Regions from separate parts of the Desulfovibrio sp. 3_1_syn3 genome, predicted to be linked through region 3. Evidence: riboswitches for the same ligand, from Rfam matches in the RefSeq annotation. Region 3 holds a riboswitch; each other region holds the start of a gene.

Region 1 (10,206 bases), on a different contig from region 3:
GTTTCATGATTTACGCGCTTTTCCCGCAGTGCAACATTTCCATGCATGTGCTCTGGGGCCTGAAAAAGCAGAACACGGTCTTTGCCGTGGGCAAATCCATTCTGGACCGGTCCAGCACGGTCAATATCGGTCAGGTCATGCTGGCCCACGGCGGGGGCGGGCATCTGGCCGCCGGAACCTGCCAGGTGCCCAACGAGCGGGCCGAGGAAGTGCTGCGCGAACTTGTGCCTGCCTTGCAGGGCTGAGCCGGAAAACCTCGGGTGTCCCGGCCCTTTGCCGGAATCCGCTGTTTTTTCCCCGCTTGCCTTGAGCGGCGGCAAAAACTACTATTCCCGGATGGAATGCGTCATGCCTTCCATCCGGTTTTGTTTTTACAGCCGGAGCAGACGCCCGCGCCCAGGCGCAAGAAAGCGCCCGGAGGCGGCGCAGCCGTGCCGTTGGCCCCAAATACGGGTATCGACAGCAGCGATAAACTATTTTTTTAGCGTTGCTGTCGGCATCCGTAAGGCTCGGAGACTTGCCAACGGTTGCCGCTTCCACGGTACGCGGGCTGCGTAGAATTTGAAATATTACATATTTCAAACGCAACATGCTGTAATGAGCGACCCTCCGGAAAAAATCCGCATCATGCGGAGACAGCCGGAAGACTTGAAACCAGTTTTCAGGAGTTTTCATGCGACATAGTATCTCCTTTCTGACAGCGGCGCTGTTCTGCGCGGCCGCCGTCCTGCTTTCCATCGGTCAGGCCTTTGCCGCCGGGCGCGCAGCCGCTGCCTCTTCCGTTTCGGCGAACGAGGTGCTGACCCGGCTGCCCAACGGGCTCACCGTCTATATTCTCAAGGACACGCGTTTCCCCCTGGTCTGCACCCGCTTGTATGTGCGCACGGGCTCGGCCAATGAAGAGCCGCGCCATGCGGGCATCAGCCATGTGCTTGAGCATATGGTCTTCAAGGGCACGGAGCACCGGCCCAAAGGCCAGGTGGCCCGTGAGGTGGAGGCCTTGGGCGGTTATCTCAACGCGGCCACCAGCTTTGACAAAACCTGGTATCTGACCGACATGCCCGCCGCGCACTGGCGCACCGGCATGGACGTGGTCAAGGATATGGCCTTCCAGGCCCAGCTCGATCCCAAGGAACTGGAAGCCGAGAAAAACGTGGTCATTTCCGAGCTCCAGCGCGGCGAGGATTCGCCCATGCGCAAGCTCTATGAAAACCTTCAGGTGGCCGGGCTCAAAAATACGCCTTACGGCCGTCCGATTATCGGCTATGTGGACACCATCAAGGCCATTACCGCCCAAGATCTGCGCGACTATGTCAAGCGCTGGTACCAGCCGCAGAACATGATGCTGCTGGTGGCGGGCGACATTGAGCCCGACGCGGTGCTGGCCTATGCCCAGAAGATTTTCGGCGGCCTGAAGAACGGCGGCGACCTGCCCGTGCCCCAGCCGCTGGACCTGTCCGGCGCGGCGGGTGGTCCGCGCGTGGAAGTGAGCCGGGGACCCTGGAACAAGGTTTATCTGGGCATTTCCCTTCCCGCGCCCGGTCTGCGCGACCTGCGCGCCGTGGATCTGGACGTGCTGAGCTATCTGCTCGGCGGCGACGGCACCTCGACCTTCTACCGCAAGTACAAGTATGAAAAACAACTGGTGGACGGCATCAGCGTGGACAATATGAGTCTGGCCCGCGCGGGCCTGTTGACCATCACCGCCCAGCTGGACGCCGACAAGCTGGAACCTTTCTGGCAGGAGCTGACCAGGGATCTGGCCGGGTTGACGGCCAAGGACTTCAGCGCCGACGCCGTGCGCCGGGCCAAGTTCAATCTGGAGGACAGCATGGACCGGGCCGGGGAAACCCTCAACGGTCTGGCATCCTGGAAGGGAACCATCCAGTTTGATCTGGGCGGGGAGCAGGGGGAGCGCAACATGCGTTTCGCCCAGCGCAATGTGGATGAAAATCAGTTGCAGAATGCCGTCAGCCAGTGGCTCGTGCCGGAACGGGCGCGAGTGCGTGTGCTGGCACCGGAAGGCGCGGCCCTGCCCGATCTGGAAGCCGTGCTGCGGAAGAACTGGCCCGCCGCTGCGCATGCGCAAAGCGTGGCGGCGGCAGCTGTGGCCGCCGGAAAGCGCGAGGTGGTTCAACTGGGCCAGGGCCGCACCCTGATCATGATCCCCGACGCCACGGTGCCCTATATTTCCCTGGACCTGATGCTGCCCGGCGGCAACGCACTGCTCAAGCCCGAACAGCAGGGCTTGGCGGATCTGACCGCCCGCCTGCTCACCGACGGCAGCGGCAATCTGGATGCCCAGGGCGTGGAGCGCTATTTCGCGGAACGCGCGGCCTCCATTGCCGCCAAGGCGGGCCTGCAGACCTTCGGCATCTCCCTGACCGGGCCCTCGCGCTTCAACGCGGAGTATTTCAGCGCGCTGGGCGATGTGCTTGCCAAGCCGCGTTTCGAAACCAAGGAACTGCGCCGTGAGGTGGATAACATGAAATCCGCCATCCGCCAGCGCTCGGACAATCCTCTGGCCTATATGTTCTCCAAGCTGAATCCCTTCCTCTATCCCGGCGGACAGCCCTATGGCTTTGACGGCCTGGGCACGCCCCGGAGCCTGGACGGCTTTGACCGCAAAGACGTGCAGGCTTTCTGGGCCCGTCAGTCCGGCCAGCCGTGGGTGCTTTCCGTGGCAGGCAGCTTTGACCGCGAGGCCGTGCTGGCCTTCGCCCAGGGCCTGCCCGCGCCGGAAGGGGAAGGCTTGGCCGTGGCCGCGCCCGACTGGGGCAAGGACAGAGCGCTCAGCCTGAATCTGCCGGGCCGTAATCAGGCCCATCTCCTGCAGATCTTCAAAACCGTGCCGCCCACCCATCCGGACGCGCCTGCCCTGATGCTGCTGCAATCCGTGCTTTCGGGCCAGAGCGGCCTGCTGTTTGCCAGCCTGCGCGACGAGCAGGGCCTGGGCTATACCGTAACCGCCTTCAACCGCAGCATGCCGGAGACGGGCTTCATGGCCTTTTACATCGGCACCACGCCGGACAAGCTGGAGCAGGCCCGGCGGGGCTTTGCCGGGATCATTGCCGAAATCAAGGCCAAGCCGCTGCCCAAGGCCCTGTTGGCCGCCGGAAGCAACCGCCTGCTGGGCGAATACCTGCGCGAGAGGCAGAGCCTGGCGGACCGCGCCGGTGAGGCGGCCACGGATGCCGTGCTGCACTATCCCCAGGATTTCCAGAAGCAGTTGCTGGACAAGGCCGCCACGCTGGCCCCGGCTGATTTGCAGGCCGTGGCCCGCAAGTATCTGGAACCGGCCAATGCCTATGAGGTAACCCTGCTGCCGTAGGAGCCGCTCCCAACGTGCTTTCATTCTCTCCTGCGCGAGGCCCGTTCCATGCGAAGTTCGAATATGCTTTACCATGCGTCCTGCGCCGGAATTCGCTTTCTTGGGCAGGGAATGAAACTTCCAACCTAGAGCCATTTCACCTTGAAATTGCTCTGGCGGCTGCGTAAGCAGGCGCTCGCCACGAGCGTCAGCCGTTGGCGGCTATGCCGCCGTACGGACATCGAGAGCAGAGCGAGCGGCTTAAAAACTTTGAGAATGTCAATTCTCAAAGTTAATCTGCTTAGAATATCCCCGGCGTTCGCAGGTTTTGTCTGAACAGCGCCCCGTCGCGGTCAAGTTCGACCGGGACGGGGCGCTGTTGCGACTTTACAGAACGCGTCCGCGTGAGCTATCCATGAAAAATCCTTGGGAAATAGGGCAGGTTAACGTTGAAAGATCCCCTGCTCCGGTGCTCACTCGCGTGGCCGCCCGCGCCTGAGGCAAAGGGCTGAAACTCAGTCCCACCGGGCGTCAGCTATTGCCGCCGGGGCTTGCCTGAACCGTTCATGGCGAAGCCTGGCTGTAGCCGCAACGCGACAGACGAGGACAGCATTGCTGCGAATAACGACAACAGCCGGCTGAGGTCAGCGCCGGCTTTGAGAATGGCAATTCCCCAACTTGCTCTGTGCCAAAGGACATGGCATGCATCCTTGGTGATGACAGGAGATCCGCGTAATGCCCCTCTGCCTCTGGCGTCCGAATATCGCAACCGCCCTGGAATACGCCCGTGACCGGGCCCTTCCGGTCCAACTCACCTTTGACGGCCGTCCGCGCGAAGCGGGACCTCTGCTCTGCACCGTAACCTTTACCGCCCGCGACATCACGGTCCTGTCCACGGCGGAGCCCCTGATTCCCGCTGAACTGAAGGGCGGGGAGTGCCGCATCTATTTCAAGCCGGATATCGAGGTGAAGCCGGAAGAGGCCAGGGACGGGCAGGAAGAGAGCGGTAAGGCTGCCGTCGCGCGGCACGGTTTTTATTGCAACTGCCGCGTGCAGGACGTGCGGCGCGACGCCGGAAACGCCCTGACCGAGATCACGCTCAAGACGCCTTTCCGTTCCTTATGGCGGGAGTTGCGTCGGCACGAACGGCTGCGCCTGGGGCCGGGCATGCTCAAAAAATTCCGCTTCTGGTTCGCGCCCATGTTGCCGGAGCAGCGCGGCCAGGTGCAGATCTATATGAGCCGTTACAGCCAGGATCTGGAACGGAAAATACGCCTGATCGACGTCTCCGCCGGTGGTGCGTTCGTGCGGCTGGTCGATTACGATCTGCTCAACGACATTGATATTGATCAGAATACGCTCTGCCTGCTCTATCTGGACTGCAACGGCCCGGAAGGAGAGTCCCGCAAGTTTTTTCTGGCTGCCCACAGCGTGCTTGTCGGTCGGAATAAAAAGGACAGCGCTCTGAATCTGCATTTGCGTTTTGTGCGCTATCTGTCCGCAGCGCGGCGGGATGCCGTGCTGGACTGGCAGCCAGTGGGCGAGGAGGGCGTGCCCGGTCTGGACCTCTGGATCACGGCGCGGCTCGGCGGCCCGTCAGGGAGAGGAGCCGAAAGCCAGGCCGCCCCGGCGCGGTGAACCGGCGGGGGCGGCAAGATGCTCCTGCCCGGCATCGTCGGCGATGAAACCATCCGGCGCTACCTTTTGGAGGGCATGGCGGCCCGGCACTGTGGCCGGAGCGCTGACGGTCGTCGCCGTAGGGCCGTACCCTTAAAATTTATCTTTTAAATTCAATATGTTGCTACGAAGCAAGGAAGCCTTTTTTCGCGCCTCTGATTGACAGAAAGGGGCTGTTTTGACTATCTCTAGAGATACGGAAGCGCCCTTCGGGGCTTAATAGGGAATCCCGTTCAAATCGGGAGCGGACCCGCCGCCGTGCGCCGAACTGATGCCGCTTTTCCTTGCGCGCCACTGGATTCGCTCCGGGAAGGCCGAAAAGCGAGCCGGCAAGCCGGAAGACCTGCTTTCATTCATCGTCTTTGAGGACGGACCGCCGGCAACGGGGCTTTTGCCGTCAGGTCTTGCAGTGAGGATAAATGCGCTTCCTCCTCCGCCTGTGTTGCGGGCGGAGGTTTTTTATTCCATACAGCCCCTCCATGCCTGGAGTTTTTCATGCCCGCCAGTATTATGAAACGGGACGGTGCGTCCGTGCCCTTTGATTCGGTCAAGATTCTCAACGCCATCACCAAAGCCAATCAGGCTGTGGGCGGCGAGGACATGTCGCCCACGGACCTGCTTTTCGTCACCGAAAAAGTCTGCAGAAAGCTGGATGAGCGCAGCCTCCGCCATGTGGAAGAAATTCAGGACGTGGTGGAAGAAACGCTGATCCAGTACGATTACGCCAAAACCGCCAAGGCCTATATTCTCTACCGCGCGGAGCACGCCAAGATCCGCAACGCGGAATCCTACCTGATGGATATCTACAAAAAGCTGACGTACTCCCCGGCCATCCGGGAGGACATCAAGCGGGAGAACGCCAATATTGACGGCGACACGGCCATGGGCACCATGCTCAAGTACGGTTCCGAGGGCTCCAAATTCTTCATCGACAATTATATCCTGCCCAAGGACGCCTCGGCCGCGCACCTTAACGGCGATATCCATATTCATGACAAAGATTTCTACATGCTCACCGAAACCTGCTGCCAGATCAATCTGATCCCGCTGTTCAAAAATGGTTTCTCCACCGGGCACGGCTATCTGCGTGAGCCCAATTCCATTGAAAGCTATTCGGCCCTGGCCTGCATAGCCATTCAGGCCAACCAGAATGAAATGCACGGCGGCCAGAGCGTGCCGCACTTTGACTATGCCATGGCCGAGGGCGTGATCAAGACCTATGCCAAGGAATACCGCAAGGCCTTCTGCGCCTGCCTGCGCATTGCCGGGGGCCTGGACGCGGCCGCTGCGGAGGAACTGGCCGGGAAACTGCTGGATGCCGTGGGCGTGCGCCCGAGCATGGCCGGAGCCGATGCTCTGGGCCGCGCGCTGACCGAAGCGGCTCCCGAACAGTGGAAAGAACTGACGGAACGCGCCCACGCCTATGCCGTGGACGAAGCTTTGGCCAATACGGACCGGCGCGTGTACCAGGCCATGGAGGCCCTGATCCATAACCTGAATACCATGAATTCCCGGGCCGGGGCCCAGGTGCCGTTCAGCTCCATCAACTACGGCACGGACGTCTCCGCCGAGGGCCGGATGGTCATGAAAAACCTGCTCCTGGCCACCCAGGCCGGTCTGGGCAACGGCGAGACTTCCATTTTCCCGGTGCAGATTTTCAAGGTCAAGGAAGGGGTCAACTACAATCCTGAGGACCCCAACTACGATTTGTTCAAACTGGCCATGGAAACCTCGGCCAAACGCCTTTTCCCCAATTTCAGCTTTCTTGACGCCCCCTTCAACCTCCAGTACTACAGGGACGGTTATTACGACAGCGAAGTGGCCTATATGGGCTGCCGCACGCGTGTGCTGGGCAATGTGTATGATCCGGAACGCCAGGTGACCTGCGGACGCGGCAATCTGAGCTTCACCTCCGTGAACCTGCCGCGCCTGGGCCTGGAAGCCCGTAATGATCCGGAAAAGTTTTACGCCCTGCTGGATGAGAAGATCGACCTGGTCTTCCGGCAGTTGCTGCACCGGCTCAAGATCCAGAGCGCCAAAAAGGTGCGCAACTATCCCTTCCTCATGGGCAACGGCATCTGGCTGGATTCCGGCAAGCTGGACTGGGACGACGGCATAGGGGAAGTGCTCAAGCACGGCACCTTGACCATCGGCTTCATCGGTCTGGCCGAGGCCCTCAAGGCCCTGGTGGGCGCGCATCACGGCGAAAGCGAGGAGGCCCAGAAGCTGGGCCTGGAAATCATCGGGCATATGCGCCGTCGCGCCGACGAGGAAGCGGAAAAGACCGGCCTGAACTTCACGCTCATCGCCACCCCGGCGGAAAGCTTAAGCGGGCGTTTCGTGTCCCTGGACCGGGAGCGCTACGGCAGTATTCCCGGCGTCACGGACCGCGATTATTACACTAATTCCTTCCATGTACCGGTTTACTATCCCATCAAGGCCTTCAGGAAGATCCAGCTGGAAGCTCCCTACCACGCCATGACCAACGCCGGGCACATCACCTATGTGGAGCTGGACGGGGATACCTGCAAAAATCTCGAGGCCTTTGAGCGCATCATCCGCTACATGCATGATCAGGGCGTGGGCTACGGCTCCATCAACCATCCCCTGGACCGCGACCCGGTCTGCGGCTACACGGGCGTCATCAACGACGTCTGCCCGCGTTGCGGCCGCCGCGAGGGCGAGGGGATCAGTCTGGAGGCGCTGCGGGAACTCCGCAGAAAATACCCCCAGATGCCCAAGTGGGAATGAACGGTCGAGGTGGAATATCATAGTGGAGCAATTTCAACTTGAAATTGCTCTGGCGGCTGCGAAGGCGAGGGCGCGATTCACTTGCGCCGTTAAGCGCCGAAGCGGGCGTCTCAGATACTCTGAGAATGTAACTTCTCAAAGTTGATCCGCGTTATTGAACCCCGGTTCCCGAACCGGTGGGAAATTTTTTACAACTTTCAGAACCAGAAAGGAGATTGCGGCAATGCTGATGGAATCGCGCTTGTTTGAGGAAACGAAAACGAAACAGAAGATGGTGGGCCAGGGCATGGGCTTTGAGCGCATCCGCCGGATCACCGGTTATCTGGTGGGCACCCTGGACCGCTTCAACAATGCCAAGCGAGCCGAGGAGCATGACCGGGTTCGCCATGCCTGAGCGGACCGCGTCCGCGTCGCCCGCTGCGGCCCGCGCGCGGGCGGGGTTGCAGTCGGACAGTGAAGCGCGCCCGTCTCTGCGTCTGTCCGGCATTGTCGAAGAATCCATTGTGGACGGCCCGGGCCTGCGCTTTGTGCTCTTTACCCAGGGCTGTCCGCACGGCTGCAAGGGCTGCCACAATCCGGAAACGCACAGCTTGGAGGGCGGTTTCATCCGCGACGTGGACGAACTCCTCGCTGTGTATGACGAAAATCCGTTGCTGGCCGGAGTGACCTTTTCCGGCGGCGAACCCTTTCTCCAGGCTGCGGCGCTCTGCGCCGTGGCCGAGAGGGTCCGCGCGCGGGGCGGGGATGTGGTCACGTACACCGGCTATACCTATGAATCTTTGCTGGCGCGGGCGGAACGCGGAGACGCTCCGGAAATAGCCCGCCTGCTGGAGCTGACCGATCTGCTTATTGACGGGCCGTATCTGGAAGCTCTGCGGGATCTGGATCTGCCCTTCCGGGGCAGTTCCAACCAGCGTCTGCTGGACAGGGAGCAGCGGCGTCAGCTGGCGCACGCTGCAGGAAAGCATGCAAAGAACGCGGCCTGAGCCGGGCTGATTCCGATCTTTTCCGCCGTGCGGCAGTCCTTGTCGCGAATGGCCATGACGAAAAATGAGCGTATAAAAAAAGTTCAGGCGCCGCTGTGAAGAATGGCGGCGCCTGAACAAATGTGTTTCAGCGTAAATTCGGTCCGGCCGGAATCATTCCCGACCGTCGCCCGACGCTTTGGCAAGATAGGGGGCAAAGGCGACATCCATGCCCTGAATGTGCTCAATGAGCCAGTTTTTCAGAAAGTCCAGCACTTCCGTATCCACATTGGCCTTGCCGTCTGAAACCGCGTCGCGGAATTCCACCACTTTGGCCTTGAACTGGTCGTGCACGCGGATATGCTTCTCCACATCCGGGTAGTCGGAGTGGCTGAAGAAGATTTCCTCTGTATTGAAGTGGGTGAAGGCATAGCCCGCCAGAGCGTCCAGCACTTCCAGCAGTGTCTTTTCATCCCTGCCGTCCCGGATGGCCCGGTGCAGCTTGTTGATGTAGGAAAGCAAAAGTTTGTGCTGCCCGTCAACGGCCGGTACGCCCGTGGACAGACTGTCGGACCAGGTCACAATGGCGTCGCCGCTGGGTCGGAACACGGCTGGTTGTTCTGTCTGCGCCATGTCGGTGAATTTTTCCACCTGCGCCAGACAGGCATTGAGAAAATCCAGATCACTGTTGAATTTTTTCAGAAATTGCGTGATGAGCGCATCCGCGCCGCGCGCGCGGCACGAGAGCGCTTCCTCACCGGCCGGGGCCGCGCCGGGACCGGATTCGGCCAGGGAAGGCAGCAAGCGGGATAATTCATCGGAAAGTATGTGGATGCGCGTGGCGCTTGCCGCCAAGTTCTCGCGGATCAGCTGCTGACCGGCCTGTATCAGTTTGTATTTTTCGCGCCACTCCTCCAACGACTGGGTCGCCTCCTCGGCGTCCCACCGGGCCTGGGCCAGTTCGCGCCGTAACAGCTCCGCATGTTCGGCCGCCGCGTCCGCCACTGGGCGCAGCAGGCCGTAGGCCGCGTCGCAGGGCAGGGCGGCGGTTTCCTTCAGGCCGCGCAGATCCCGTTCCAGCGCCTTTGCCGGGGCGAATACCGCCCGGTAGAGCAGAATCAGGCCGCAGCCGCCCAGCAGCAGGGCCAGAACCGGCAATATCCAGTCCAGGGGCGCGGCGGGGGCCAGAACCGTGGCCGCACCCGCCAGCAGCCCACAGGCCAGCAGCAGAAAGAGAGTGGTACGCATCGTTATATCCTGCCTTGCGCATAACAGCTCCTGGAGCCTGTCGCGCTTGAAATTGTTCCTTGACGGTCAAGCAAGCGTGCGCGGAATATTTTGACAGTATCAAAATGCTCTGTGGCCGTAAGGCTCGCCGTCGTGGACGGGCGCTTCGCCCTCGGGGCCGGTTTTGTCCGGCTTGCGGCACAGGGCGCGCAGTTGCTGAAAATTTTCAGCGGCCTTACGCTGCCCGTCAAGGCGGGCCCGATTGATCCGGGCCAC
Region 2 (10,206 bases), on a different contig from region 3:
CGATCAGTTCCGCATTGGGCCGCATATGGGTGCCTATGGCGGGCAGACCGGCCAGCTCCGGCAGATGGGCGTCGGCCACGGTGCGCGCCACCAGCAGGTCGCGCGCGTCCAAGGCCAGCAGCAGCTCGTTGTAGGCGCCGTACAGGGCGATGATCCGCTCGGCCGGTTTATCCAGAGTCAGCGTGACGCCCGTGTCGTCAACCACCTCAATGGGAGCCGCCTGAACCGGGGCCGGATTCAGGCCCGTCAGCAGCAGAACCAGCAGCAAAATTGACGGCGCCGTTGCTCCACGGCCCGGAAGCGCGCCCCAGCAGCGCCTGGGGCAGGCCCCAGCGCGGATGCGAAAAAACCCGGATGGGAATATCGTACAGAACACTGAGTCTCTCCTCGGTGAAGACCTCGGACACGGGGCCGTCAAAGAGTACCCGGCCGTTTTTCAGGCCCATGAGCCTGGTTGCATACAAGGCGGCCAGATTGCAGTCGTGCATGGCCATGAGCACGCAGGCCCCGGCGGCCCGACGGCGCTCCAGCAGATCAAAAAGTTCCACCATGCGGGCCAGATCCAGACCGGCGGCCAGCTCGTCCAGCAGGAGCAGCGGGCTCTCCTGGGCCAGAGCCCGCGCCAGCAGCACCCGCTGCAGTTCCCCGCCGGAAAGCTCCCCCACGCGACGCGCGGCCAGAGCGGCGGCTCCGGTGGCGGCCAGGGCCTGTCCGACGGCGGCGTAGTCCCGCCGTCCGTAGCCGCCCAGCCAGGAGAGGTAGGGATAGCGCCCCAGCAGGACCATCTGACGCACACTCAGGCCGGACGGGCATTCCGCGCGTTGCGGCACCACGGCCGCCAGCCGGGCGCGTTCGCGCGGACGCAGGCCATCCAGCGGCCTGTCCGCCAAACGTATGCCGCCGCCCTGGGGCCGCAGCACGCCGGAAATGCAACGCAGCAAGGTGGTTTTGCCGCTGCCGTTGGGTCCCAGCAGGGCTACGCTTTCGCCGCCGCGCGCCGCCAGGCTCACGCCGCGCAGCACGGGCCGCCCGGCATAGCCCGCCGTGAGATCGCGCACGTCCAGCATCGGCCCTTCCACTGCTCTGCTCAGCGGCCTGTCCATTGATCGTGCGCCGGACATCAGCGCCGCCGCACCAGAAGGGCGAAAAACGGCCCGCCCAACAGGGCCGTGACCACGCCCACGGGCAATTCCTGGCCGCCGCCCAGCACGCTGCGGGCCAGGACGTCAGCCCAGACCAGCAGCACGCCGCCGCCGAAAAAGGCCCCGACCAGCAAAGGGCCGTGCCCCTGTCCCAGCAAAAGGCGCAGCACATGCGGCACTACCAGGCCCACAAAGCCGATCACTCCGGCCACGGCCACGCAACCGGCGGTCATGCAGCTGGCCCCGGCCAACAGCCAGAAGCGCGCCCGGCCCACATTAAGACCCAGTTGCGCGGCCTGCTCGTCGCCCAGCGAAAGCACGTCCAAGGCCCGCCAGCCCAGACCCACGGCCAGCAGACCGGGAATAAGGGTCGCCAGCAGCAGGGGCAGACTGTCCCAGCCCCGGCCTTGGAGCGAGCCCAGAATCCAGAACACGATGCTGGTCACGGATTCCTCATTGAGAGCCTTGACCAGGGCCACCAGGGCCCCCAGAAAGGCGGCCACGGCAATACCCGCCAGAATCACGCTTTCGCGGCTGAAATCCCCCTTGCCCCGGCCCAGCCAGAGCGCGCCGCACAGGGCCAGCAGGGCCCCGGCCAGAGCGGCGGGAGCCACCAACCCGGCCTGGGTCACTCCCGCCGCATGGCCCAGAATCCGCCCCAGCCACAGGCCGAACCCGCCGCCGACGCCGCCCAGGGCGATAGCCATGCTGGCACCGCAGGCCGCACCGGCGGAAATGCCAAGGGTGAAAGGGTCGGCCAGGGGATTGCGCAGTACGCCTTGCAGGGCCACGCCGGCCACGGCCAGCGCGCCGCCGCAAAGTGCCGCCAGGCAGACCCGCGCCAGACGGATCTGCCCCACTACCAGGAGTTGAGAGGCGTCCACCGGAGCGGCGGCCAGGCCCAGGCTCGCGGCCAGCGCGCGGAAAACCTCATTCACGCCCAGCGGGAACGGCCCCGGCAGGCAGGCCAGCGGCAGGGAGCATAGCCAGAGCGCCGCCAGCCCGGCCAGGGCAAGGCAAAGGGACCGCGTCCGGGGCGGCCGGGAAAGGGCATCTATGTGCATATCATATGGGGCTATGCGGACAAAAAAAGCCTCTTCCATAACTGGAAGAGGCCCGTATTTCCTCTGCCTGACCGGCAAAAACCCGTTGCCGGAGAACATCTCACGCCAGAGCAATGCACTTTTTCAAAGTTAAGCTGCACCAGGAGCGCGAAAATGGGCACGGCAGGTCTTCCGGCTTGATCCCCTTGCCCCGGCCTTCCCGTTTCCAGTGGCACAAAATGGGGCGCGGTTTGCGGATCTCACGGCGGCGGGTCCGCTCCCGTTTTACACGGGATTCCCTTTTCAAGCCGTTCCGCGTTGCTCCGCCGGTCCGGCTACCGTTGTCAGAGGGCACATTAGGCGCGGCGCGCGGCCCTGTCAATGCGGCCGGACAGATACATCTGACTCCAGCTTTTAAGGCATCTTATTTGCCGGGATTATCCGTCAAAACCAGCCTGTTCGACGTTGGCGGCGTCATCCGGCGTTTTTTGCCGCTCACGTACTTGAAGTACAGCCCTGCTCTTGATGCCCGTAAGGCTCGCCCGGCTCGCCAACGGGCACGGCCCTTTGGGCCGCCTTCCGGTCGGTTTCCGCGCAAAAAGCTCCATTTTCCTTGCCAGCGCGCAAAAATCTTGCTTCAGCCGTTGCGACGAAGGAAGCTACGGATGAAGACAGCAATTGGTTACGCAAAATTGTATCCAAGGAAATCGCTGTCGCTATCCGTAGCGGTGCTGTCTTGATCCATAATACGGCTTCGCCGTGAACGGCTCAAGCAAGCCGCTGACGCGGCAACGGCTAGCGCATATTTTTTAGAATTCTCCCGGCACCAGCCATCCGCCTGCGCTTCGCTCCGGCGGAGCAAAGGTGGCTTCGCCCAACTCTTGGGAAAGAGTATATGATAAATACCAATACATTGAACCAGCCGTATAAATTAAATGAACTTTTATACGCTTGCCAAGGTAGACGCGCGACGGATCAGCCTCAGGCCGTGATCCAGATCAGGCTGGCCTGACGGCCGGACCTTTTTTCACGCCGGTAAGAGAAGAACTGTCCGTTGTTGGAAGCCGTGCAAAGATCCAGGCCGTAGATTTGGCGCTCCGGCAGACCGGCTTGTTGCAACTGCCGGCGGGTCAGGCCCCAGAGATCCATGGTCCGCGTTGCCGGGTCGAACCAGGGCCGGAAGTCGTCGCTCCATTCCCGCTCGAAGTTGACGAACTCCGCCCGTCCCGGCCCCAGGCTGGGTCCGCGCACGGCCAGCAGGTCGCAGGGTTTGAGATCATAGCGCGCGCAGAAGCGGGCCACGCCCGTACCCGGGAAATCGCAACGGTTGCCCCGCCAGCCCGCGTGCAGGGCAGCCACGTATCGACCGCCCTTGTGCGCCAGCAGAATGGGCTGGCAGTCCGCGGTCTTGATCAGCAGGCCCAGGCCGGGCCGGGACACGGCCATGCCGTCGCCGTCCGCCGTGGGCCGGGTTTCGCAGGCCACGGCTTCCGGCTCGAAGAGCAGCACGTCGCCGTGCACCTGATTGAGCTCCGCCCAAGCCGTGAGACCGTGCGGCTGCAAGGCCGCCAGCAGGTCGCGGCGGTTGCCCGTTACAATATCCGGGTCGTCCTCGGTGCTGAAGGAAATATTGCCGCCGTCATAGCCGTTGCGGTACACCCCGCCGGGGATGGCGGCTCGGACCTGAAAGGCGCAACGGACATTCTCAAGACCGGGAAACTGAAAAGGAATGTAGCTTACAGACACAGAAACTGCTCTTCCGTGCAGAGATATTGCACGCGTTGATCCCACTGTTCCAGGGGCAGATTTTTGGCAACCTGGAAGGCGAAGCACAGGCCCACGCGCGGGCAGGCCAGTTCGCTGTCCAGAAAACGGTCATAATACCCTCCGCCGAAGCCCAGGCGGCCGCCGTGCAGGTCAAAGGCCAAGCCAGGCAGTACCAGCAGATCCGGCTTAAAGGCCTTGCCCGCCCCTTCCGGCCCGAAGCCCGGCAGCCCGTCCTCGGGCTCGCGCAGGCCGAAAGGGCCGGTCCGCAATTGTTCCGGCCCCGTGCAGACCACGAAGTCCATGATCCCCGCTTCGCCGGGCCGCACGCGCGGCAGCCAGACCGTGCGCCCGCTCTTCCAGGCGGCGTCCAGCAGCTTGTCGGTGGACAATTCGCCCTTGAGGGCCACATACAGCGCCACGGAATGCGCATTGCGCCAGCAGGCGGCCTCAATCAGCCGTTGCTGGGCCTCCAGACTGCGCGCCCGCGCCAAACCCGGCGGCTGGCGGCTGCGCAGCTTGCGGATATGCTCCCGCAGGGCGGCCTTGCGCGCCGCGACGGGTTCCTCGGACATGGGGGATTCGGGAGATGTGGGAAGCATGGCGGCTCTTTCCATCCGTGGCGAGTTATGGCAGGATTGCGACACCATTTTTATAACAAAGGATAGGACGCCATGCCAAGCGCCGATACGCAGGATTACCTCTGGATAGCCGTGGGCGACATCCACGACGACCCCGCCTGTTTCCATCGGATTCCGGAACTGGCCCAGGCCGACGGGATCATCGTCACCGGCGACCTGACCATCACCGGCGGCGTCAAGCAGGCCGAACTGGTCATGGAGGTTCTGCGCGCCCACGACCTGCCGGTCTGGGCCCAGATCGGCAACATGGACCGGCCGGAAGTGGATGCATGGCTGAGCGAGCAGGGCTGGAACCTGCATACCGTCACCCGCGAACTGACGCCGGACACCGCCATTTTCGGCGTGGGGGCCTCCACGTTCACGCCCTTCGGCACGCCCAGCGAATTTCCCGAATCCACGTTCGCGGCATGGCTGGACGCCTGCTGGCAGCGCGCCCGGCGCTATCCGCATACGGTGCTGGTTTCCCATAATCCGCCCAAGGATACGGCCTGCGACGTGATTCCCGGCGACGTTCATGTGGGCTCCACGGCGGTGCGTGAATTTCTGGAAGAAGCCCAGCCCGACATCTGCCTCTGCGGCCATATCCATGAAGCCAGAGCCGTGGACCGCGTGGGCCGCACCGTGGTGGTCAACCCCGGCGCGCTGGCCCAGGGCGGCTACGTGCTGTTGCGCTCCAACTCGGGGCGGCTGTCCGCGGAACTGCGAGTGTTGGAAAACTGCTGACACTTCGCGCCCGGCTCCTTCCTCCCCGCCCTGTTCTGAAAGAGGCTGGAAGCGAAGGCCGGGCGGCCCTTCTTGCATATTTTCACAAAAGACGTATTATAGAGCAGATTAACTCTGAGATGTCACAATTTCAAAGTTTTGAAGACGCCCGCTCCGGTACATCACAGCGCAAATAAGTCGCGCTTATGCCTTGTGGCGGGCGGCTGCCTTCGCAGCCAGCAGAGCAATTTCACTTTGAAACGGCTCTATTAAAATAAGGTCCGGCATGTCCGCGGCAATTGCGCGCCTGTAACGGCGCTGCTGCCGCAGTGCTCCACGCGGCGTTCGACAGGCCGGGCTCACAAATTTTTTCGCGGCGCTGTTTTTCAGATTGCCGCCAGAAGGATTTTCATGACTACTGACCAGGATTTTCCCGTGGCCGCGTCTCCGGCTACGGATGGCGCAAGCCAGGACCGTTCCACTGTTGCTTCCCCTGTTTCCCCCGCATCGGCAGACTCCGCCGTTTCCAGCGAAGCCCCCGCTCCCAAACGCCGTACTTCTTCCCGCAGCACTAAAAAACCGGCCGCCAAAACAGCACGCGCTCAGCCCCCAAAAGAGCCCGACGTGCCGACGGCTGACGGCAAGACCACGGAAAATGCCGACGCCGCAGCCGCCCCCAAGGCGCGGGGCGGCAGGCGCACGACTGCAAAAAGCCCGGCCCAAGCCCCTGAAGGCGGCGAGGACAGCCCGGCCAAGCCCAAACGTGCTCCGGCCCAGCGCACGGGCAAAGGCCGCCGCAGCGCCACGGCCAAAACCGGCAGTGCTGAAACCGGTGCAGAGGCAATGCAGGCGGCGGCCCCACCGCAAGCCCCGGCAACCGGGGAGAATCCCGCGGAAACGCCCGAGAAGGCGGCCAAGGCCGCTCCCAAGCGCGGGCGCAACAACACGACGCGCGGCAGCCGGGCGAAAAAAGCCCTGACATCCCCAACATCCACTGTTGCCGCCGCCCCTGCCGAAACCGACACGCCATCGTCTCAGACTGAAAGCCGACAGACCGCCCCCACGGCTGGCGCCACAACGGCCAAGGCTCCCAAAGAAATTTCCCGGCCCGAGAGTCTCCCGCCGAAAGGGGTGGAACAGGTCGAGGCCTCTGTGGATGCCGAAGAAGCCGCCCCCGGAAACGAGGACGACGGCAACGCTGACGCTCCCCGGCGCAAAAGTCGGCGCGGACGGCGCGGCGGTCGCGGGCGCAACCGCAAAAATCGCCAGACCGCCACGGGCGAGATGAGCGAGGATGATGCCGCAGCGGACGACAACATGGACGACGCGGCTGTGGAACGCACGGGGGACGCCGACGACGAAGCTTTTGACGAGGTTGACGCCGCTGCCGAAGTTCCCGTTGCCGAAGGCGGCGTGTCCGCCCCCAAGGGGCGCGGCAAGAAGGGCAAGAGCGTCCAGAACGCCGAGGCCGAGGACAACAAAAAACCCACAGCGCGCGCCACGGCGGCCAAGGCCAAAACCGGCGCGGCCACGGGCAAAAAGCGGATGTTCATCAGCGTGTTGCCCGGCGAACAGGTGGAAGTGGCTCTGGCCGAGGAAGGCTGCCTGCTGGAATACTACCTGGACATGCTCCACCAGCGCAAAATCAAGGGCAATATTTACAAGGGCGTCATCCACAACATCGACACCAATCTCCAGGCCGCTTTTGTGAGCTACGGCGCGGGCAAGAACGGCTTTTTGCAGATCGACGAGATCCATCCCGAATACTGGCTGGCCCATCACGAACCGGCCAAAGGCAAGAAGTTCCCGCCCATCCAGAAGGTGCTCAAGGCCGGTCAGGAAGTGCTGGTGCAGGTGGTCAAGGAGCCCACAGGCAACAAGGGCGCGTTTCTGACCACCTGGCTCTCGCTGGCCGGGCGTTTTCTGGTGCTCACGCCCGGGCAGGAGCAGATCGGCGTTTCGCGCAAGGTGGAAAATGACGAGGAACGCGCCCGCCTGCGCGAGATGATGAACGGCATCGACCCCGGCCAGGGTCTGGGCGTCATCGTGCGCACGGTGAGCGCCGGCACCACCAAGACCACCCTGAAGAACGATCTGCAGTATCTGAAGCGCCTCTGGCGCGACATCCGCAAAAAAGCCACGGAAATATCGGCCCCGGCCCTGATCCATCAGGAGCCCGGCCTCTCCGAACGCGCGGTGCGCGACTACCTCACCGACGACGTCTGCGAAATCTGGGTGGACAACGAGGAAGTGGCCCAGGGCATCCGTGATACCGTCAGCCTGCTTTTCCCGCGCAAGAAAGATCTGGTGCGCCTGCACGGCGATATCCGCCAATCCATGTGGGAACGTTTCAATCTGCGCCGCCAACTGGACCAGATCTATTCCCGCGAAGTGCTTCTGCCCTCGGGCGGCCGGTTGGTCTTTGACCAGACCGAGGCGCTCATGGCCGTCGACATCAACTCGGGCAAAATTTCCGGCAAGGGCAATTTTGAGGCCATGGCCTTCAAAACAAATATGGAGGCCGCCGAAACCATCGCCCGCCAGCTCAAGCTGCGCGACGTGGGTGGCCAGGTGGTCATCGACTTTATTGAAATGCGCGACAAAAAGCACATTCTGGACGTGGAGAAAACCCTGCGACAGGCCATGAAAAACGACCGCGCCCGCCACGACGTGGCCCGCATGAGTTCCTTCGGCCTGTTGGAGCTGGTGCGCCAGCGCATGGGCTCTTCAGCCCTCGCTATCACCATGGAGCCCTGCCCGGCCTGCGGCGGCACGGGTCAGCGCCGTAACCTGGAATGGCAGGCGCTGCAGGGACTGCGCGAGCTGCGCCGCATGCTGCGCGCCACCAACGGCGAAAAGTGCACCTTTGAAGCCACGCGGGAACTGGGCCTCTATCTGCTCAACCACAAGCGCGACAGCCTGCGCGAAATGGAGCAGGACTTCGGGAAATGCCTGGAAATAGCGATCCGTACCTAGAGCGGATTAACGTTGAGAATGGCATTCTCAACGTTGACGCTGCCTTCAGCCTATCGTTGCTGTCGTCATCCGTAAGCCGCCGGCGGCAACGGCTGACGCGCGGCGGGAACGCGGTCCCGCCCTGGCTTCCGCCGTGGGCGTCCGCTTTTGCAGCCGCCGGAGCAAAGTAACTTTGAAAAATTACTTTGCTCTGGAGCCGAAGCGTGGGGACAAGAGCCTGCTGCTGCACGTCTGCTGCGGGCCGTGCGCCATCATGCCCATCACCCGCCTGCTGGACGAAGGCTTTGCGGTCACGGCCTGGTTCATGAATCCCAATGTCCAGCCTCTGGCCGAATATCTGCGCCGCCGCGAAGCCGCCGGAGAGTGCGCGGCGCGTCTGGGCGTGGATATCCTGTACGCGGACGAGACTTGGGACATCGCGGCATGGTTGCGCGCCGTGGCCGGACGGGACGAAGCCCCCGCGCGTTGCGCCTATTGCTGCGAAAGCCGCGTGGAAGCGGCGTTCGCCAAGGCCGCCTCTCTGGGTTTCTCCTGGGTCAGCACCAGCCTGCTCTACTCCCGTTACCAGCCGCACGAGATCATTGCGGCGGCGGGCCGCCGCCTGGCCGCGCCAAGCGGCCCCGGCTTCGTCTACCGCGACTTCCGCACGGACTGGCAGGCAGGCATCGACCGCTCCAAGGGCTGGGGGTTGTACCGCCAGCCCTACTGCGGCTGCGTGTACAGCGAGGCGGACCGCTACCGGAAAAAACTTGAGCGCTGTAAAAAAGAGGCGGCCAAGCATTGATTTTTACAAAATCACATAGATTTTTACAGAAACCTATATTTTCGCTTGACCTCGCGGGCGCTTTTCCGTAAAAAGTTTTTTGCCTTCAGCGATCCCCGATAGCTCAATTGGCAGAGCGGGTGACTGTTAATCACTAGGTTGGCGGTTCAAGTCCGTCTCGGGGAGCCAAAAATGATAAGCCCTTGAGAAATCAAGGGTTTTTTCATTTTTCTGGAACATTGCAAAGTTGATCTGCTGGAAAAGCAAAACAGGCGACATCATCAGGATTGAAACGAACGGGCCAGACCCGGCCACGACCGCAACCGCTGACAAATAACGTCGGGAGGAATGCCGGGGACGGCGGAAAGACCCGCATTCACCCTGACACGCCTCCCGGACCCGTCATAAGCTGATAAAAATCAGTATCTGATTGCAAAAATTTCGAGCATAGTTCTGCTCTCAATTTTCGCAGGATCGTCAGCGAAAAAACGTGCTTTTCGCTGACTCACGGCGACTGCGCCGCCGCAACATCCTACAGATTTTATATATCTAATTTTTCAAATGAGACATTAGTCCATCCGGCTTCTGAAGCGCTCCGCCTGATCAGCGATCAGCTCTTTGTCCTCAAAATAGTTAATCTTCATGGCTCGCTTCATGGCGGCCAAGGTTTCCGCCGCCTTCTTTCGGGCCTTGCGGCTGCCCTCTTCCAATATCCGGTATACTGCGGGGATATCTTTGGAAATCTCCTTACGGCGTTCACGGATGGGGCCAAGTATTTCCTGAAGCACACTGTTCAGGAAGCGCTTTACCTTCACATCGCCCAGGCCGCCACGGGCGTAATGGGCTTTTAATTCTCCCAGATTTTTATACTCGGGCAGATATTTCTCGAAATGCTCATCCCCGCAACAGGCATCCAGGTAAATGAAGACCGGGTTGCCTTCCACCTGTCCCGGGTCCTCCATTCTCAGGTGAGTGGGATCAGTGAACATGGACATAATCTTCTTCTTCACGTCCTCTTCGGAATCAGACAGATAAATACAGTTTCCGAGGGATTTGCTCATCTTGGCCTTGCCGTCGGTACCCGGCAGGCGAAGGCAGGCCTCGTTGTCCGGTAGAAGAATGGTCGGCTCCACAAGCGTCTCGCCGTACACCGCATTGAATTTGTGCACGATCTC
Region 3 (10,206 bases):
TGATTACGATTTAAGGAGCTTGCAACGCGTTGAGAAAGGAGAGCAAGAACCGATGGTGACGACTGCGGTGAAGTTAGTTACCGCAATCGAAATGCCGCCGGGGCAGTTCTTTGAGTGGTTAGGATTTTTTTTGTCTCCCATTGGGTAAATATCAAGTATGTTTTCAACCATCTAGTATGATTCCGGGCTTTGAGGCATTTGCTATGACATGGGCAAGGAATTATGCATATTCGGCAGCCTGTTTCAGGCGGTTCGTTCTCAAACTACGCTGTCACAGTGGGAGATTTCCGTCAGGGCGGGAACACATCTGAGCAATGTGAATCAAGTAGAAGCCGGAAATCAGGAACCTAATGTTATTATTGCCGTAAAAATGCTTCTTGCCGCAAATGCCGACATACAATCTTTCTTTACTTCTCTATCCCCCCATTTATTTCAATCTATTGAATCTTCAAAGCTCCCCGTCTTATCTCAAAATGAATTTAAAAAAAAATTGAATTCAGCTCTACTCCCATCAGATGAAACTAAAATTTTTGGAATACTTTTATCTGAATGCAGAGCTGCAACAAATTTATCGCAGAATTGCGTTTCTTCTATAGCAAAATACGACCATAGAAGTCTGCAAAGAGTAGAAAAAGGCATACAAATTCCAGGTGTTATTAATGCAGCAAAGCTTATTGCTGCTACCGGTATTGAGATTGGAATATTTTTTGATCTTTTCAGCAAAAAATTGCAAGCAATAAACGCAACACACTATAAATAAATATTTTATATAGAAATATAATTATCAAATTATATACATAGAGTGACAATTAAAAATATTTACCAAAACTCTCTGAACGTCAGCTAATCATGAAAAACGGAGTAGTTCATGATCAGCAGCAACGTAAAACGACTCATGGCGGCCAAAGGGTTGACCAACCAGACCCTTGCGGCGAGGGCTCGCATTTCCGCCGATACAGTCGCACGCACTAAAAGTGAAAGAATCAGAGAGTGCAGCCTGGATACATTGATTTCCATTGCGCAGGCCCTTGGAGTTCAAACAAAAGATCTCTACTGTGAATCTTCGGAGATGCAAGCAAGTTCAGAGCAAGGGACTGAGCCCTCTCTTTTGGCCATAGAATTAGGAACCTTCATTAAAAAGAAGACGATATATTATTGCTCAATTTTAGTGCATTCTCAAAAATGGAGCGCACTAATTGTTTCCCATAAAAAGCAAGCAGGCGAGTCTTCTTGGACGCCCCGTTGACTCCCTTCCCCACTCCCGCACATTCAGGTCTGATACAGAAAAAGGGCGCCCTCGCGGACGCCCTTTTTCTGTATCGTCGAAACAGCCGGTCTAGCTGTTTTCGCTTTCCTCAAACTTCTGCTTGAGCAGGTCGCCCAGGCTCTGCCCGGCTTCCTGCGGGCCGGAATGGAATTCCTTGGGCTTGCGGCGCTCCTCCTCATCCTTGATCTGCTTGATGGAGAGGCCCAGACGGCGCTCCTCGGCGCTGACATGGATGACCTTGGCCTGGATTTCCTGGCCTTCCTTGTAGATTTCCGCCGGGGTCTTGACCTTCTTGCCGGACAGTTCGGAGACATGCACCAAGCCTTCGATGCCCTCTTCAACTTCCACAAAGAGGCCGAAGTCGGTGATGTTGGTCACCACGCCCTTGATGGTGCAGCCCACGGGATAGGTATCCGGCACATGGCCCCAAGGATCGTCCACCAGCTGCTTGACGCCCAGGGTGAACTTCTCGTTCTCCTGGTCCACGGTGAGCACCTTGGCCTGTACGGTGTCGCCCACCTTGTACAGCTCATTGGGATGGCGCACCTTCTTGGTCCAGGAAATGTCGGACACGTGGATAAGGCCGTCGATGCCGTCCTCAATGCCGATGAACATGCCGAATTCGGTAATGTTCTTGATGACGCCCTCAAGGACGGTGCCTTCAGGATATCTCTCGGCCACCAGTTCCCAGGGATTGGGACGGACCTGCTTCATACCCAGGCTGATGCGCTTCTTTTCGCCGTCCACGCCCAAGATGACCACTTCCACTTCGTCGCCGGTGTGGACCATCTGGGAGGGATGACGCAGCTTGCGCGTCCAGGACATTTCGGAGATGTGCACCAGGCCTTCCACGCCGGGCTCCAGCTCCACAAACGCGCCGTAGTCCACCAGATTGGTGACCTTGCCGGTGCACTTGGCGCCTTCGGGGAAGCGGGCGGAGATATCCTGCCAGGGATCGGGCACGAGCTGCTTGAGGCCCAAGGAAACCTTGTTGTTCTCACGGTCGAAGGAAAGCACCTTGAGGGTCAGCTCCTGGCCCATGGTGATCATTTCCTTGGGATGGCGGATGCGCTTCCAGCTCATGTCCGTGATGTGCAGCAGGCCGTCCAGGCCGCCCAGGTCCACAAACACGCCGTACTCGGTGATGTTCTTGGCCTTGCCCTGGACGATCTGGCCTTCCTCCAGGGTGCGCAGCAGATCCTGACGCTTGGAATCGCGCTCCTCTTCCAGCAGCACGCGGCGGGAAACAATGACGTTGCTGCGGCGGCGGTTGATCTTGAGCACGCGGAATTCAAATTCCTGGTTGACCAGAGCGTCCATATCCGGCACGGGACGCAGATCCACATGCGAACCGGGCAAAAACGCCTCCACCCCGCCGATGTCCACCGTGTAGCCGCCCTTGATGCGACGCACGATATGGCCCTTGATGACCCTGTTATTTTCCTGCACGTCCTCGAGCTGATCGAAGACCTGCATGCGTTTGGCCTTTTCAAAGGAAAGGGTGATGGTGCCGTCCATTTCGTTCTTGCGCACCACATAAACGTCCACCCTGTCGCCCACGCTGACGGCCATGTTGCCCGCGGCGTCACGGAATTCAGCCGCGGGGATCTGCCCCTCGGACTTGAAATTCACGTCCACCAGCACATTGTCGTCATCCACACGGACGATCTCGCCTTTGGTAATGGAGCCTTCTTCAAGGTCGCCGAAATCGGGATTGAGATAGTTTTCGAGGGCGCTTTCGAAATTAATTTCGTCGTGCCCGGTTTCCTTGTCTGCCATCTGCCATGCCTCCAAATAATTTCCCCTCGCTGAGAGAGTGGGAAAAATTATCAGAGGCAAAGGAAAAGCACAAGAGAAATTGTCCGGCGCAAGGTTTTACAGCCAAGGAGAGAGACGGAAAAATGCGAAGCAGGGTCGGGTTTGTCAGGCCGCGAGCCAGAGCAGGCCCGGCTCAGGCAGCGCCAGACCGGCTGGCGGCGTGGCCGCCAGCGGAAGCAGGACTTGTCCCGCGTCGGCGGGCCGGGCGGCCAGGCCCCGGCACAGCAGATGCCCGGCCAACTCCTCGGCAATGCTGTTGAAGCAACGCAGCTCGATCCAGACCGGTTCCTCAAGTTGAGCTATGGGCGCGGGAGGCGCGTCCTCCCGGCGCTGGGTAATAGCGGCGCGCATGGCCGCGTACCGGCCGCCCCGGCGCAGGGCTGCCCCGGCCACACCGGGCATGGCCGCCGAAAGGGCCAGCCGGTCGCCGGAGGCCAGGGGCACGGCAAAATCATCCACAGCCAGACCGTTACGCAAAATGGTCTGGATGCGGCTTTCCACATATGCTTCTTCCAGCCCCAACCCCAAGGTCAGAAAACGCCCCAGGCTCACGGCATCCCCGCCTCGCGCGGGCAGCAGCACGCCCCGGCGCAGCAGAGCTGCGGCCGCAGCCGAAACTTCGGCGCTGAGCCCGGCGGGGGTTTCAGGCCGCTTGCCGGTGCCGTAACAAATATCCATCTCAAGGGAGGTATCCATATTCGGAAGTATAGCTTGAAACGCGCGCCGGGCCAAGGCCCGGCGCGCGCCTGGAAACAGCTCCTAGGCCTGATCGCAAAAAATGTGCTTTTTCGCTGAGTCACGGCGGCTATCTCATTTTTCAGCTTCGACACTTGTCTTGACTTTTGCGCCCCCCTGTTGTCCTCTGCCCGCTGTAGCGGGGAATTCCGTGCAAATCGGAAACAGTCGCGCTGCGGTAAGAGGGTACAGAGCTTCTTCGCCTTGCCGGAAACATCCCGGCGGGGCGCGACAGCCAGCCGTCACAGGTGAAGGCGAAGCCGAGGCGCGGGGCCGTTGTCCTGATTATGATCAAAAACGCGGGCCTCCACATCCCTCAAGTCCGAACACCCGCTGGCCGGGGCACTTTGCGCCGCCGCCGTATCCACCTTTCAACGCACGATTGAGGAGGTTGCCATGTCTCGTACGTTGCGCGTGTTCCCGCGCGTCCTGCCGCTTTTCCTGCTTCTGCTGGCCCTGCTGGCCGCGTCCGTCCAAGCGGCGGATCAGAAAGCCCCCAAGGAAGGGGTGCTGCTGGTGGCTTTCGGCACCAGCGTGCCCGAAGCCCTGCCCTCGTTCAAGGCCGTGGACGCGTCCTTCAAGGCCGCGTTTCCGGACACGCCCGTGGTCTGGTCCTACACCTCGCAGATCATCCGCAAAAAACTTGCCAAGCAGAGCAAGCCCGTGGGCGGCATCAGCGACGGCCTGGCCGCGCTGGCCAAGGCGGGGGTGAAAGTGGTGCGCGTGCAGTCCCTGCATGTGATGCCCGGCGAGGAATTTACGGAGCTTGAGCGGGCCGTGCTGCTGGATATCCAGAAGCACCCGGGCCGTTTTGAGGCCGTGTACCTGGGCCGCCCCCTGCTGGAGTCGCACAAGGATGCCTTAAGCGTGGCCAAGGCCGTGCTTGCTGATATGGGCGACAAACGCCGGAAGGGCGAGGCTGTGGTGCTCATGGGCCACGGACAGGCCCACGGCCGGGCGGACCTGGTTTTTGAAGGCACGCGGGCCACGTTCAAGGAAAGTGACCCCCTGGTCTTCATGGCCACGGTGGAAGGCGCGCGCGGCATTGACGACCTGCTGGCCGAGCTCAAGGCCCACAAGATCAAGAAAGTCTGGCTGCAGCCCCTGATGGTGGTGGCCGGGGACCACGCCCGCAACGACCTGGCCGGGGACGAGGAGGATTCCTGGGCTTCCAAGCTCAAGGCCGCCGGTTTCAAGGTGGAGGCCAACCTCAAGGGCCTGGGCGAAGTGCCCGGCGTGCGTGATCTCTTTGTGGACCATGCCAAGCAAAATGTGGACGACCTGACCAAGGAACCCAAGAAGCAGTAAAGCCGGATTTATCCACCGCAGCAAAAACGCCGTCCGTTTCCACACTCCGTGGAGACGGGCGGCGTTTTCGTGCCGGGTTTACGCTAAGTCCGCCCTATCGTCCTGAAAGGGGCACAACGCACGGAGCGGGATCAGCGCTTGTCGATCACCCGCTTGGACTTGCTGAACGTACGCGGCAGGCCGGCGTAATCCGCCACCCGCACTTCCATGCGCGCCAGAATGGCCTTGTGCAGCCGCCGCTCCAGAGCCTGGGCCAGGGCAGCGTCATTGCCGGACGGCTGATCCTGGGCGCGCTCCACAATCAGGGCCAGATGGTCCAGGGAGCGCTCGTCCCTGGTCAGCTCCATCTGGTATTCGCCGCCCAGTTCCGGGAACTGGCCGATGACTTCCATGATCTGGCCGGGATAGATGTTCACGCCCCTGTAGATGACCATGTCGTCGGAGCGGCCCAGAATGCGGTCGTGCCGGGGCATGTTCAGGCCGCAGGAGCAGCGGCCCGGCAGCAGGCGGGTCAGGTCGTGGGTGCGGTAGCGCAACAGGGGCACGGCCTCCTTGCGCAGGCTGGTGACCACCATCTCGCCCACTTCGCCCTCGGGCACGGGCTGCAGGGTGTCCGGGTCCAGCACTTCAATGATGAACAAATCCGCCCAGTAATGCAGGCCCTCATGGGCGTCGCAGTCCATGGCCGTGCCCGGACCGTACATTTCGGTCATGCCCGCGATGTCATAGCTGCCTTCCAGGCCCAGCTTGCTCTCGATGGCCAGGCGCATTTTCTCGCTGCGCGTCTCGGCCCCGCAGATCATCTTGCGCAGCCGGATCTGATCGCGGATGCCCGCGCGCTCCACTTCCTCGGCCAGCAGCAGGGCCATGGAGGCCGTGGCCCCGAAACAACTGGCGCCCACGTCCCTGAGCAGTTGCAGATGCATTTCCAGATTGCCCGGCCCCACCGGAATGGTCAGCATGCCGAAAAGCTCGCTGCCCAGCTGAAAGCCCGCCCCGGCGGTCCACAGGCCGTAACCCACAGCCACCTGCATGCGGTCCTCGGGCGTAAGCCCGGCCAACTCGTAGCAGCGGGCCATCTGGGTGCTGAACGTCTCGATGTCGCGGCGGCTGTAGGCCAGAATTTTGCGCTTGCCCGTGGTGCCGCTGGAGGCATGGATGCGCACCACGTCCTTTTCCGGCACGCAGAGCAGGGGCAGGGGGTAGCCCTCGCGCAGATCCTCCACATCCACCGTGGGCAGCTGGCGCAGATCATCCAGGCTGCGGATATCCTCGGCACGCGCGCCGCAAGCATCCAGCCGCGCCCGGTACTGCGGGGAGTTGCGCGCCTGGCGCAGGGTGTAGCGCAGGCCGTCCAACTGGATCTGCCGGATCTGCTCGTCCGTGAGCCGGGGAATGAAACGATGGGTCATGTCGGGCATGGAAGGAGCCCCCTCTGTTTGTCTGGCCGGTCTGTCCCGCCGTTCTCTGCCCGTGCCAGGGCCATACGCGGGCCGTGCGGGCGGGAACGGCTGTTTGTGTCCGCTTCCTGTTGTTCCGATTTCGTTGTTCCGCCCCGTTTCTAGACTCCCCGCGCGCGGAAAGTCAATAAAGGCGCACGGGCAGCAAGCCGCCCAGATCCACACCGCGCGGACTGACCACGGCCCGGTAGGGATAGATCTCGACCCCACGCGCGGCCGCCTCATAAAAGAGCCCGGCGTAGGCCGGATCAATAAAGTCCGCCGGTGCGAAACAGTGCCCGTCAGGCCGTTGCACCAGATAAAACATGGCCGCCCGCTCGCCGTGGGCCACAATGTCCATGAGTTCGCGCAGATGCTTCTGCCCGCGCTCGCTGGCCGCGTCCGGAAAGCAGGCCGCGTCGTCCTCCACCATGGTCACGTTTTTGCATTCCACCCAGAGCGGCGGCAGGCCCGGCCCGCTGAACAGGCCGTCCAGGCGGCTCTGACCGCGCTTGGCCTCACGGGTCAGCTCGGCGTAGCCCTCGGCAAAAGCCAGCCGCCCGGCGAGAAAGGCCGCCTCCAGCATACGGTTGGGCACGCTGGTGTTCACCCCCACCCAGAATCCACGCCCGCCGGGAACCGGGCCGGGCGGGTTTGACGACGAGAGAGGCGGCCCGGGTACGGCGCTTTCCGCCAGCCAGACGCCTTCCTGGGTATATTTGAGCTTGCGGGCCGGATTGGCCGCCGGAGAGGCCAGCACCAGCGCGCCGGGCCGGGTCAGGCCCAACATGCTGCCCGAGTTGTTGCTGTGCACCCAGACCGGAGCGCCGTCCAGGCACAACTCCACACTGAAACGCTTTTGCCGTTGCACGAACTTCCCGATCACGCAATCCGGCGCGAAGGGCAGCAGCGGCACCGCATCCGCATTGCCGGAACCTTCACCGGCCGGACAGCCGCCCGGCCCGGACGGCAATCCCTGTTCATCCCTGTCCCGCATTTACACCCCGCTTTGAACCTGCTAAAAAATTCGCGGCAGATTTTTCGTTCTTTTTCGCCGCGTCCGCGCGCCAAACGTCAGAAGGGCGACATTTTCAATGCCATGCCGCTCTTCTAAGGAGCCCTCCATGCAGATTTCCGAACGCTTGCGCAGCATCAAACCTTCTCTGACCCTCAGTGTCAACAGCCGGGCCCTGGAGCTCAAGGCGCAGGGCGTGGACGTGACCAGCCTGGCCGTGGGCGAACCGGATTTCCCCACGCCCAGGCATATCTGCGACGCGGCCAAGGCCGCCATTGACGCCAATTTCTGCCGCTACACCGCCGTGCCCGGCATTCCCGATCTGCGCAAGGCCGCGGGCCGCTACTTTGAACGGAACTACGGCACGCCCGTGCCCATGGAATCCATCATCATCGGCGCGGGCGGCAAGCACTGCCTCTACAATTTCATGCAGGCCACCATCAACCCCGGCGACGAGGTGCTGATTCCCGCGCCCTACTGGCTGAGCTATCCCGACATGGTGGAACTGGCGGGCGGCGTGCCCGTGACCGTGCATGCCGGGCCGGAACGCAATTTCAAGGTCACGCCCCTCATGCTTGAGGAAAAGACCACGGACAAGACCAGGCTGCTGATCCTCAACTCGCCCAGCAATCCCACGGGCGCGGTCTATTCCGACCGCGAGTTCATGCAGATCATGCGTTGGGCCCTGGCGCGGAACATCTTTGTACTGTCGGATGAAATTTACGACCAACTGGTCTTTCCCCCGGCAAAGATGACCAGCGCCATCACCTGGTTCGAGCATTGCCCCGAACTGGTGGCCGTGCTCAACGGCCTGTCCAAGAGCTATGCCATGACCGGCTGGCGCGTGGGCTTTCTGGCCGCGCACCCGGACCTGATCAAAAAAATCTCCTCCATGCAGGGGCACAGCACCTCCAGCATCTGTTCCGTGTCCCAGAAGGCCGCCCTTGCCGCCCTGGAAGGCCCGGTGGAGTGTGTGGGCGAAATGCGCGCGGCCTTCCTGCGGCGGCGCGATCTGGCCCTGGACATCATCAAGGCTTGGCCGTGGGCTGTCTGTCCCAAGCCGGACGGGGCCTTCTACCTCTTTGTGGACGTGCACCAGTGCTACGGCGGCCAGGTGCGCAACTCCACGGAGCTCTGCACGTACCTGCTGGACAAGGCCCATGTGGCCCTGGTGCCGGGCGCGGCCTTCGGCGACGACAACTGTATCCGCCTCTCCTACGCGGTGGCGGACGACGTGCTGGCCGACGCCCTTTCCCGCGTGGGCGAGGTGCTGGGCGAACTGGCCCATGAGGCCCGGCGCTGAGCCGGACAATCCAGATGCGGCCGGATATGGCCGGATTACGGACCACGGAAAACCACGGCCCGCGCGGCCCTGAAAAAAACTTATAAAAAATATTGACAGAAGCCGCCCTTTTGGGCAGTATGCCTTCTGCCGTGGGGCTGTAGCTCAGTTGGGAGAGCGCTTGAATGGCATTCAAGAGGCCGTCAGTTCAATTCTGTCCAGCTCCACCAGATTTCGAAAACCCCCGATCATCACACAGATGGTCGGGGGTTTGTGTTTTAAGATCGAGCACGGCACCACAGATGAGGGCAAACGGCGCTAATATAGAGGTTGGGGATATCGCGCAGTTGGATCCGCACACAGTCTGACACTGGAATTCGGATTTAGATTACGCTTAATTTCAATATTGAACTCATTAACGTTAATGGCTTTCAGATTCTTGTCCGCACTAAGAAAAATGCATGAGCCCCCATGTCGGGGAAGTCCATTCCAAATATCATATACATCTTTTTCAGAAAATTTAAAAAGCACAGGGCATGAATCCAAAAACATATCCAGATTTTCTTGTGTATCGAAGTAGCTGTTATTAGGATCGCCTTTTATCCTGTATTTCAGAATTGCCGCTATACACTGCCCATCTCTGGTCACTAGGCTTTCTTTTATACGAAATTCATAAGATCCGAGTAGATAGCCCATACCGTCGTAGTTGTTAAGCCAAATGGGGAGAGAGCTGCCAGGAGTCAATTTTTCATGGTAAACGGCAAGAAACCCATTGTCGCGAGCCGCCTCTTCCGGGGCGGCTCGCTCTCATTTGTCCACGTTTTACACATTAATTGGCCGCATCCTTTGGCCGCAGGCCCCAGCGCATCCCCAGGCTCACGATCTGCGCGGCCAAGGGCAGCAGGCTCACCGGCGCGGGTGCGCCGCCACGGCGCAACGCCCCCCAGGCAAGCCCGGCCAGGAAGGCCGCGCCCGTGGCGTGCAGGGGCTTTCGCCTGACAACGGCAAAGGGATCAAACCGGGCCGAAACCCGGCGTAAACGCTCTTTGGCCTCGCCTACTGTGTATGTTTTTTCTTTGGGAGCGACATCCATAACAAGCCTCCGGCGATGCCCGCGCAGACCAGCCCGATGATGCACAACACCCAGGCCGGGTGCAGCACGATCGAGAGGGCCTTATACAGCGCCGCCACAAAAAAAGCCAAAGCCGCCGCGCCGAAGAGCAGTCCCAAACCCAGCAGCATTGCCGTGCGCAATGTGCGCAGAGCATTGTGCCGCAGGAGCTGCCCTTCGGCCTCAAGCAGGTCAAAGAAACTGATGATGAGTTCAGCCAGACCCTTCACG

Evidence for each region. A riboswitch is a leader RNA that binds a small molecule or an ion and turns the genes downstream of it on or off. The one in region 3 is predicted to bind cobalamin.
Region 1: it holds a riboswitch for cobalamin, as region 3 does, so the genes downstream of both, HMPREF0326_RS12345 (anaerobic ribonucleoside triphosphate reductase) here and HMPREF0326_RS03100 (sirohydrochlorin cobaltochelatase) in region 3, are expected to answer to the same signal.
Region 2: it holds a riboswitch for cobalamin, as region 3 does, so the genes downstream of both, HMPREF0326_RS11690 (FecCD family ABC transporter permease) here and HMPREF0326_RS03100 (sirohydrochlorin cobaltochelatase) in region 3, are expected to answer to the same signal.

What each region holds. Positions count from the first base shown of each region.
Region 1 covers NZ_ADDR02000002.1:240,691-250,896, forward strand. The annotation lists gene HMPREF0326_RS12330 (hypothetical protein) at 1-245, shown strand, start outside; gene HMPREF0326_RS12335 (M16 family metallopeptidase) at 674-3,331, shown strand; gene HMPREF0326_RS12340 (hypothetical protein) at 4,046-4,948, shown strand; cobalamin riboswitch at 5,171-5,352, shown strand; gene HMPREF0326_RS12345 (anaerobic ribonucleoside triphosphate reductase) at 5,483-7,738, shown strand; gene nrdD (anaerobic ribonucleoside-triphosphate reductase) at 7,962-8,132, shown strand; gene nrdG (anaerobic ribonucleoside-triphosphate reductase activating protein) at 8,110-8,724, shown strand; gene HMPREF0326_RS12360 (bacteriohemerythrin) at 8,878-9,951, opposite strand; gene HMPREF0326_RS12365 (HD domain-containing phosphohydrolase) at 10,051-10,206, opposite strand, start outside.
Region 2 covers NZ_ADDR02000002.1:73,898-84,103, reverse strand. The annotation lists gene HMPREF0326_RS11700 (ABC transporter substrate-binding protein) at 1-268, opposite strand, end outside; gene HMPREF0326_RS11695 (ABC transporter ATP-binding protein) at 207-1,067, opposite strand; gene HMPREF0326_RS11690 (FecCD family ABC transporter permease) at 1,121-2,206, opposite strand; cobalamin riboswitch at 2,351-2,543, opposite strand; gene HMPREF0326_RS11685 (polyphenol oxidase family protein) at 3,167-3,931, opposite strand; gene HMPREF0326_RS11680 (5-formyltetrahydrofolate cyclo-ligase) at 3,922-4,551, opposite strand; gene HMPREF0326_RS11675 (metallophosphoesterase) at 4,624-5,313, shown strand; gene HMPREF0326_RS17435 (Rne/Rng family ribonuclease) at 5,917-8,268, shown strand; gene HMPREF0326_RS11665 (epoxyqueuosine reductase QueH) at 8,441-9,052, shown strand; tRNA gene HMPREF0326_RS11660 (tRNA-Asn) at 9,145-9,220, shown strand; gene trpS (tryptophan--tRNA ligase) at 9,601-10,206, opposite strand, start outside.
Region 3 covers NZ_ADDR02000001.1:712,089-722,294, forward strand. The annotation lists gene HMPREF0326_RS03080 (helix-turn-helix domain-containing protein) at 1-148, shown strand, start outside; gene HMPREF0326_RS15820 (hypothetical protein) at 209-760, shown strand; gene HMPREF0326_RS15465 (helix-turn-helix domain-containing protein) at 869-1,246, shown strand; gene HMPREF0326_RS03090 (30S ribosomal protein S1) at 1,337-3,046, opposite strand; gene HMPREF0326_RS03095 (hypothetical protein) at 3,191-3,781, opposite strand; cobalamin riboswitch at 3,921-4,172, shown strand; gene HMPREF0326_RS03100 (sirohydrochlorin cobaltochelatase) at 4,217-5,128, shown strand; gene HMPREF0326_RS03105 (phenylacetate--CoA ligase family protein) at 5,260-6,540, opposite strand; gene sfsA (DNA/RNA nuclease SfsA) at 6,713-7,564, opposite strand; gene HMPREF0326_RS03115 (pyridoxal phosphate-dependent aminotransferase) at 7,692-8,885, shown strand; tRNA gene HMPREF0326_RS03120 (tRNA-Ala) at 9,019-9,094, shown strand; gene HMPREF0326_RS03125 (hypothetical protein) at 9,694-9,957, opposite strand; gene HMPREF0326_RS03130 (hypothetical protein) at 9,921-10,205, opposite strand.